One region of the Romboutsia lituseburensis genome, then DNA from elsewhere that is predicted to be linked to it. Evidence: riboswitches for the same ligand, from Rfam matches in the RefSeq annotation. Region 1 holds a riboswitch; each other region holds the start of a gene.
What was found. A riboswitch is a leader RNA that binds a small molecule or an ion and turns the genes downstream of it on or off. The one in region 1 is predicted to bind cyclic di-GMP.

Region 1 (3,219 bases):
CTATCAAAGTTTAAGTCTGCATTTACAGTCGCTTTAACTTTCCCTTCTCCAAATATCGGTTCAAGTAAGCTAACTATAGATCTTTCTAAATCTTTATTTAATTCTTTTTCTGATTTCCTTGCAATATCTATTCCATTTGATTTTGAAGAGTTTATTTTTCCATCTTCATCAAACAATCCTTCCGATAATAAATTCATATTTTGATCTATTACTTCAACATTTTGCTTAGGTATATTCATATTACTTGCTGAAACTAATGACATTATTGATCTTATTTGATTCGGTTCTAAAGATGCTCCTGGTTTTAGACTTATAGATACTGCAGCTGATCCAGGAATACTTTCTTTAGCAAATACAGATTCTTCACCTTTGTTTATATGTACTCTCGCATCTGCCACTTGCGGGAAAGTTTTTATTGTTTTTTCAATTTCCCCTTGGATCATTCTTTGTTTTTTTATTTGGAATTCTTCATCTGTAAGCCCAAAAGATGAGCCTTCATCCATTATTTCAAATCCCGCTGAACCATTTTTGATATTATTAGATAATTCAAGTCTTAATTTATCAACTTGATCTTTAGGAACATAAATGCTATTCCCTTCTATTTTAGTTTCAACCTTTTTATTTTCAAGTTCTTTTGTAATAGCTGTCGCATCGTTAGCATCTAACCCAGAGAAAAGTACTTTATATTTACTATCATTAGCATATTTTATTCCAAATCCTCCTGCTAGGATAACAGCTATAACACCTATTATTATTGCGATTTTTTTAGTTTTTTTAAGTTCTTTAAATTGACCTGCTTTTGTTGTTATAAAGTCTTTTATATTTTGTGTAATTTCTTTTACATTCATCTATTTACTCCTTGTTAATAGACTACAATTGTACTCTATTGAGCTCTTGATAAGCATCAAATAATTTATTTCTAACTTCTAGCATAAGTTGCATTGACATTTGAGATTCTTGTACAGATAACATAACATCATGCATTGTTATGTCCTCACCTTTTATAAGACTTTCTATACTGTTATTTGCATTAACTTGACTGTCATTAACTTTATTTACAGCCTCTTTTATAACATCATCAAATTTTAATTTAGAACTTTTTTCTTCCACTGTTTTTTCAGCAGTTATAGGATTATTTTTTATACTATTTGCAAATATATCTGAGTTCATCCCTATACTATTTATAGCTTGCATACCATCACCTCTTTAAAATTATCTTCCTATTTCTAAAGCTTTCGATATCATACCTTTTTGAGCATTTAATGTATCTATATTTGATTCGTAAGCTCTAGATGCAGATATTAAATCTGACATTTCAACTAATAAATCTACATTAGGATACTCTACGTAACCTTGTTCATCCGCATCCGGATGATTAGGCTCATATAGTTTTCTAAGTGGAGATTTATCTTCTTCTATTGCTACTGTCTTAACCCCTAACATACCTAGTTTTTCATCATAATTTTCCTCAAAACTAGCTACTTTACGTCTATATGCTCCACCCTCTTCTGTTCTAGTTGTTTTTACATTAGCTACATTAGATGATATAACATCCATTCTCATTCTTTCAGCCGATAAACCACTTGCGCTAATTCTCATACCGCTAAAAACACTCATTTAATTACCTCCCTGATATTACACTTTTTGTCATTGCTATTTTAGTATTAGTTAAACTAACTAATGCATTATACTGAAGAGTTGTAGCAGCTTGATTAACTTTTTCATTTTCTAAGTCAACATTATTCTTATCTTCTCTCATTATAGACCCTTCATCTGTTTTAACTTCTATCTTAGCATTGTCCATCTTACCTTTTAAAGTATCTTCAAATGTAACATATTTTCTTTTGTATCCTGGTGTATTTATATTTGTTATATTATTTGCAATAACTCTACCTCTTAGCTCAGTTGCATCTAAGCCCATTTTCATTAATCCATATATGTTCATAATCAACCTCCTTTTATTCAATCTAATTTAAAAAAACTACCCAAAAGAGTAGTTTGAATTACTTAGTAATTTTAAACATCGCTAACTTTCTAAATACAAACTAAACAAAGTTATAAAATCCAATTCCATTCTTTCTTTTATATGTCTATAAAATTGTCTAATATTGTTTATTTTTTGTTTTATTTCCACTACACAACATTATACACTTTTTTTAAAACTTATTCTACATTTTACGATATTTCTGACCTTTTTCGTTCGTTATTTTTCGACACTCTTCGACATCTATTTGTATTTTTATACAATTCATTTCAAACGATAAAGTTTCTTATTAAAACAATGTAATTTTTTTAGACTTTATAATTTTATTTTTGTGTTTTTTTACATAAAAAAATACTCTTATTAAAGAGTGTAAATTTTTTATCAGCAATGATAACAAAAAGTTTATTAACTCTTCGGCAGCTGGCTGGCATAGTTTTAAAAACCTTAGCCCCTATAGTTTTGCGTCCCTAAATTTCTCTAGGTTTGCCTATTAAATTTTTATTTAATCATAATTACTCACACTTTTTTCTCATACTACAGTGTAAACTTTTCCTACTACTATAGTATAATATATTTCGACTTTTATCAAGGTTTTATGCTGATTTTCTTTTTTTTTCATGTATTTTTTCCCATACTAATACCTAAAAATATTTTTATATAAATCCATGGTATATTTTTTAATTTATATATTGTAATTAGCTTTATAAAATAAAGTTTATTTTTGTTTAAATATTTTAAATTAGTATGTTTATAATTAAACCAGTTTCCATGTTACCTTCTATAAATATAAAATCTAAAGGATTTAATATTATTTCTTCTTTTATGTAATCTATTTGGTCTTTAGTATTATCTAACTTTGATTCACTTTTTTTGAGATATTCTTCTAATGATATAAGCTTTGTTTTTTGATGAGAAAGATTTTGTTTTACTTTTTTTATCTTATTAAGTGTATCATTTATTAATGATATGATTTGTTCTTTATCCTCTATATACTGATCTTTTTGATTTTGATTGGACTCAGATTTACTTTCTAATTCTTTTGCTTTTTTAGTTAATTGCTTTATTTTAATTTTTATATTTCTAGATTCTTTATTTAAATTGTTATTTTCTTGATGATATTTTGATTTTGCATAGTTTAAAGTTTTCTCTACTTCTTCTATATGTACTTCTTGGGATTGAATTAGTGTCATTTTATCCTGTAATCGTCTTTGGTCACTATTTATTACCTTTGATTT
Region 2 (3,219 bases), 3.3 Mb from region 1:
GGCTTGATAACTCTTCACTAGCTGCAGCACTTTCTTCTGCTGTTGCTGAATTTGTTTGAACAACAACTGAGATTTGTTCAACACCTATATTTACTTGATTTATATGTTGAGCTTGTTCATTACTTGCATCTGCTATTTCTTGTATAACTTCAGCAGATTTTTGTGCCCCAGAAACAACTTCTTCAAGAGATTTTGCAGTTTCAGAAACAATTCCACTTCCATTTTCGATTGCTAAAAGTGACTTTTCAATTAACTCTGCTGTATCCTTTGCACTTTGAGCAGACTTTGCCGCTAAGTTTCTTACTTCATCTGCTACAACAGCAAATCCTTTACCAGCTTCACCAGCACGAGCTGCTTCTACTGCTGCATTTAATGCTAATATGTTTGTTTGGAATGCTATATCATCTATATTCTTTATTATATTACCTATTTGATTAGATGTATTGCTTATTTCATTCATAGCTGCAATCATCTCTTGCATTTGCTTTTTACCTTTTTCTGTAGCTGCACTTGATTGTATAGAAATTTGTTTTGCTCTTTCTGCATTTTGTGCAGTTTGCTTTATTTGCATTGAAACTTCATTTATTGTTGCTGAAAGTTCTTGAACTGAACTAGCTTGTTCTGTCGCTCCTTGAGATAATAATTGTGCCCCTTCTGCTACTTGATCAGAACCTACTGAAACTTGTTCTCCTGCTATATTTATTTGAGATAAAGTATCATTTAGGCCTTCTACAATTTTATTTACTGCTAATAGTATAGGAGCAAAATCATTTCTAAATAGCTCATTTAAATGTTCATTATCTACTTCAACATCTAAGTTTCCATTGCTAACTTCTGTTAATATGTACGTAAGTTCATTTATCATGCTTCTTAAATCTTCTACAATATTAGTAGTGGCATCTGCTACTAAACCAATTTCATTATTAGCATCTAGCTCAATAGTATCTGAGTTTAGATCACCTTCTGCTAATGATTTTAATCTTTCACTACATGATTTTAATGGATTTCCTATTTTATTAGAGAATATTATAGCTACCGCAAATGCGATTATTGTAAATACAACTGTCGTTATTGCAGTTATTATCATTGAGCGATATGTTGAACTCATAAAATCTTTTGCATTCGCCATTACACCTATACCCCATCCGTTGCTATTGCTTACAGGTGCATATCCTAATACCCAACTTTGTCCATTAAACTTAGCTGTTGTATATCCTGTTTGTCCTGATATAAGCTTTTTGTCAGCTTCTGCAAAAGGCACTTGACTTTCATCTGTCTGAGCCTCTTTTATAGAGTTTGCTACCCCTATACGACTTTCATCTTTATGACCAATTACAGTACCTTCACTATCTATAAGGTATGCATAACTATTTTCACTTACTTGTATACCTTTTACTATATCATTTAAAAGTTCCTTAGGTGGGTCAAATGATACAACTCCAACTATTTCACTTCCTTGTATTCCATCTTTCCAAATAGGTGCCGAAACTACTAGAGTTAAATCTCCTGTTACTTTACTTATAACTGGACTACTTAAGTATTCTTTACCACTCATAGAAATTTTAAAATAATCTCTCTCTGAATAGTCCTTTCCACTAAAGATATCTTTCCCATTTGCATCTATAATTTGACCTAATGCTAATCCATATAATTTCTCTTGATTTGTTATAATTTTTTGTTTTTCTTCAATACTTACATTAGGATCTGATATTTTTTGCATAATACCTGTTTGAATCGCTGCATTTTGAACATTTTTTATTTTAGCTGCTGCATTTTCAGAGACTTGTTTAGTAGTCTCTACAACTGTTTTTGATAAAATTTCTTCAGAGCTTTTATAAGTTAAAAAGCTTGTTATTGACCCTAAAAATACACAACTAATAACTGCAAAACATACTATTATTAAAGTAAGTTGAGTCTTTATACTTTTATCTTTATGATTATCCTTACTTTTTAGTTTGAATTGAAATTTCATTCGTACTTTCTCCTTTATATTCTTTTACATTTTCTTTTATTTGTCATTTTATTAACAGTTTTTCCCACAAATAAGCTTAGTTACCTTTAAATATATTTGTATAAATAAACCTCCCCTTCACTAATTATTTTAATAGTTAGACACCATGCATTTTGCAAAAAAATAAAAGAGCATAAACCTAAGCCCGCTTACACTCTTTTTATAAGTTTACACTCTTTTTTTAAAAGATAATTTATGCAACTGGCTAACTTAAAAAAGTCCCTATAGCTTTGCGTCACCAGATCACTCCGGCTTTGCCTATTCAATTTTTATAATAGAATACTCAGCATATATTAACATAGAAATTAAATTTTGTAAATATTTATAAAAATATGTAATATTATGAAGTTATTTTTGATTTTAGTATAAAATATTCAGTATTTATAATATTTTTATAAAATAGTTATATATTTTTTATTATAAATTCCATTTATCATCCATGTATATCATTTTCTTAGTCATTCCACCATCAATAATAAGATTTGTTCCATTTATAAAATCGTTATCTTTACTTGTCAAAAACAAGCAAGCATTAACAATATCTTTTGGTGTACCCACTCTTCCAGATGGATGCTGTTTTTTATCTAAATCTGATAATTCATAATCATCCACTTTAATCCATCCAGGACTAATTGCATTAACTGTTACAGGTGTTTCTGATAAAGATACAGCCATTGTATTAGTTAATGACACTAGTCCTCCTTTTGATGCACCGTAAGCTTCCCATCCAGCTTCATTTTGATTAAATCTCGTTGATGCTATATTTATTATTCTTCCATAGTCCTCACCTTTGTTTGCTTTTATAAATTCTTTTGAACATATAAAGCTACCTCTAAGGTTTACTGCTATAACTTCATCAAATTCACTTAATTCTATATCAAATATAGATTTATTAAACTTACTTATAGCTCCATTGTTTATTAGTACATGTACTGATCCATATTTTTTTACAACATCTTTAAATACATTTTTTATTTGATCTTCACTTTTTAAGTCAGCTTTATAAAAATCTATATTGTTCTCGTGAAATTTTGTATCTACTATATCTATTGCTATTACAAATGCATTTAACTTTGCATATTCTTTTGCTATAGCATTTCCTAATCCATTTGCAGCTCCTGTTACAAATACTATTTTACCTTTGTACATAGTTTTAGATTCTCCTTAACTTTTTATATTTAGCTCTTTTATATTTGAATATATAAGTA
Region 3 (3,219 bases), 160 kb from region 1:
AGATATAATAATTTATGCAAGAGATAATAATTTAGTACAAAGTAATTAAATGATATAAGAAGAACTTTCGATTAATAATTGAAGGTTCTTTTTTATATTAGAGAATCTTTATTTTATAGTGAATGTAAAAATACTAGATGCTACCGATATTAATTGAACTAAAAAATATAAAAAAGGAAACTATGTATAGTAAAGTATAAAATTTTTATTAAAATTAAAAATAAAAAAAAATGATAATAATAATTATAAAAAATAAAAATGATAGAATAAAATCGAATTATCGAGTATGAAAAAGAAAAGTGTAGATATAAAGTGGTTGAATTATACTTTAGTATACCTAAAATTACTTACAATTTATGATTACTAATAATTAATAAAAATGTATACTATATAGTGTAAATAGTTAGTAATTGGAATAATATTAATAAAAATAATAAGAATTATAATTTATAAACAAAAGAATAAAGAAGTATTTAGAAGTGAAGAAGTATACCTTGTATCTGGGCACTTAGAGGTATACGGAGCTAGTAGTGCAACCGGCTAAATAACTTGATATATTTAAGTAGGGGGTAATATGCAAGTTATTGTAATTTCAGAATCATTAATAATAAGAAGAGGAATCGTACAAATTTTATCAGAAGAAAAATATATAAGTAGTATAAAAGAAAGTCATTTATATACAGATATATATAAGGAAGATTATGACTTAATACTTATAGATCTAAATAAGAATAATAAGCAGTACTTATATGACCTGGAGCATTTAAAGAAAACTACAAATACAAAGGTTATGGTGCTAGATTTTTATGAAGATAGAACGCTATTTTCAAAATGTATGAAATCAGGTATAGATGGGTATATATTAGCAAATATAGACTCAGAAGATATAGGATATGCAGTGAAACAATTATATAGAGGCAAAAAATACTATGATGCAGAACTTATAGAAAATTATATATTCAAAGGTGAAAATGAAGATATAGAAGAATTAACTAAAAGAGAGCAAGAAGTATTAATATATATAGCAAAAGGAAAAACAAATATAGAAATATCAAAGGAATTATATATAACAGAGCATACTGTTAAAAAGCATACTAGTAACATATTTGCTAAACTTAACTTAAAAGATAGAATGCAGGCAGCGTTATATGCATATAATAAAGGACTTGTACAATTTTAAATAATAAACATCAAAGCTAGTTTAAATATATATTTAAGTTAGCTTTTTTATGTCTAAGATAGTTATAATATTTTAAATTTATATATAATCTATATATTTGAATTAACCGAAATTTTATTGAAAAGATCATTTTGCTCATAGTGCCAATGATTTTATACGTTGCTTAAGGTGTTTACACCATTAAATGACGTTTTATAGAATTTAAAGTTTTTTTTTGTGAAAAATATATATATTTAATATATAGAGATAATAACATAATTTAAGCTTTATTTTTTAATTGTGTGCAAGACTTTTTATTAATTAATAAAAAGAAATATATAAAATCAAATCAAATCAAATAAGTATAAAAACATTCCTAGTTATATAAAAGATATGTTTTTTGTCAACTAAAGATAAAGTAGCTAATAGTACAAACACTAAAAAACTAGAAAAATGTATATACAAACTTATTAAAAATTATACATTTTCAAATTATATTTAATGAAAAAAAGGTCGGTATATATACAGAAAAGTAGAACGGATTATACTTTGGTAGTAGGCATAATACCGCTGTGTACTGATTATGAATAGTAATATTAGGATATATAATAAGTGCATAAGTTATTTTGTAGGAGTAGTTAAATATAGGAAAAGAGTAAGTATTTAGAAGCTATGAAGTATATCTTGTATTTGGGCACTTAGAGGTATACAGAGCCAGTAGTGCAACCGGCTAAATAACTTTAATATTTGTTGGGGGGAAAAATATGAAAGCTATTATAATATCTGAATCTTTAATTATAAGAAGAGGTATAGTCGAAATTATATCAGCTGAATCGTGCGTAGCTAGCATAAAAGAAAGTCATTTGTATACAGATATATATAAAGAACATTATGACTTAATAATAGTGGACTTAAATAAAAATAATAAAAAGTATTTATATGAGCTAGAGAAAGTTAAAAATGAGTGTAATTCAAAGGTTATGGTGCTAGATTTTTATGAAGATAGGACATTATTTGCGCACTGCATGAAAATAGGTATAGATGGGTATATACTAGCAAATATAGACTCAGAAGATATAGGATATGCAGTTAAGCAATTAGACAAGGGTAAAAAATATTATGATGCGGATTTAATAGAAAATTATATATCTCATGGAGATACAGAAACTATATCTGAACTAACAAAGAGGGAGCAAGAAATATTAATTTGTATAGCAAAAGGAAAAACAAATATAGAAATATCAAAAGAGCTATATATAACCGAGCATACAGTAAAAAAACATACAAGTAATATATTTGCTAAATTAAACTTAAAGGATAGAATGCAAGCAGCTTTATATGCCTACGATAAAGGTATTGTAGGCTTTTAATAATAACTATAAAAATTAAGCATAAAAAAATGTAGGCACTATTACCATAGTAATTTATAGTGTCTACAAGTCTATACGCCATTAAAAAATATATTTAACTTCTAGTTACTTTGAATAGATAATCAATATATTCTTGCTTAAATACAAGCTTTTTATCTTGGCTAATAGGAATTTTTGTGCCATTTTTTAATAAAAAATCATTTTCTAAAATCTGTTCTATATGTTTCATATTAATCATATAGCTTTTATGACATCTTAAAAATACATTACTCTCAATCAATGTTTCAAGTTTAGATAAAGACATATACGTTTTTATCACACCATCAGTTGTATGTATTAAACAATACTTATTAAATACTTCAATAAATATAATGTTTTTCTGAGGAATTTTTATCATAAGTCTATTTGACAAAACTTGAATAAACTTAAATGAATCTGGAAAGAAATTAACACATCTATTAAGTGTTTTTTCAAATATGTCAAAATCAATTGGCTTTAGCAAATAGTCAATAGCATGGACAGAGTAAGCATCTAAAGCATAATTGGGACTAATTGTAGTAAAAATAATTAAACAGTTATTATCTATTTCTCTTATTTTTTTTGCTACATCGATTCCAAGTGATTTATCTATATAAATATCTAGAAAAATAATTTCAAAATAATCTTTTTCTAAATCATTAAATAAACTTT

Region 2: it holds a riboswitch for cyclic di-GMP, as region 1 does, so the genes downstream of both, NWE74_RS00565 (methyl-accepting chemotaxis protein) here and NWE74_RS16215 (flagellar basal body protein) in region 1, are expected to answer to the same signal.
Region 3: it holds a riboswitch for cyclic di-GMP, as region 1 does, so the genes downstream of both, NWE74_RS17065 (response regulator transcription factor) here and NWE74_RS16215 (flagellar basal body protein) in region 1, are expected to answer to the same signal.

The regions. Positions count from the first base shown of each region.
Region 1 is NZ_JANQBQ010000001.1:3,366,643-3,369,861, reverse strand. It holds gene fliF (flagellar basal-body MS-ring/collar protein FliF) at 1-848, opposite strand, end outside; gene fliE (flagellar hook-basal body complex protein FliE) at 871-1,194, opposite strand; gene flgC (flagellar basal body rod protein FlgC) at 1,213-1,617, opposite strand; gene NWE74_RS16215 (flagellar basal body protein) at 1,622-1,945, opposite strand; cyclic di-GMP riboswitch class I at 2,397-2,482, opposite strand; gene NWE74_RS16210 (hypothetical protein) at 2,719-3,219, opposite strand, start outside.
Region 2 is NZ_JANQBQ010000001.1:110,482-113,700, reverse strand. It holds gene NWE74_RS00565 (methyl-accepting chemotaxis protein) at 1-1,972, opposite strand, end outside; cyclic di-GMP riboswitch class I at 2,205-2,280, opposite strand; gene NWE74_RS00560 (SDR family NAD(P)-dependent oxidoreductase) at 2,429-3,160, opposite strand.
Region 3 is NZ_JANQBQ010000001.1:3,530,449-3,533,667, forward strand. It holds gene NWE74_RS17055 (helix-turn-helix transcriptional regulator) at 1-49, shown strand, start outside; cyclic di-GMP riboswitch class II at 467-551, shown strand; gene NWE74_RS17060 (response regulator transcription factor) at 575-1,180, shown strand; cyclic di-GMP riboswitch class II at 1,816-1,900, shown strand; gene NWE74_RS17065 (response regulator transcription factor) at 1,924-2,529, shown strand; gene NWE74_RS17070 (LytR/AlgR family response regulator transcription factor) at 2,624-3,219, opposite strand, start outside.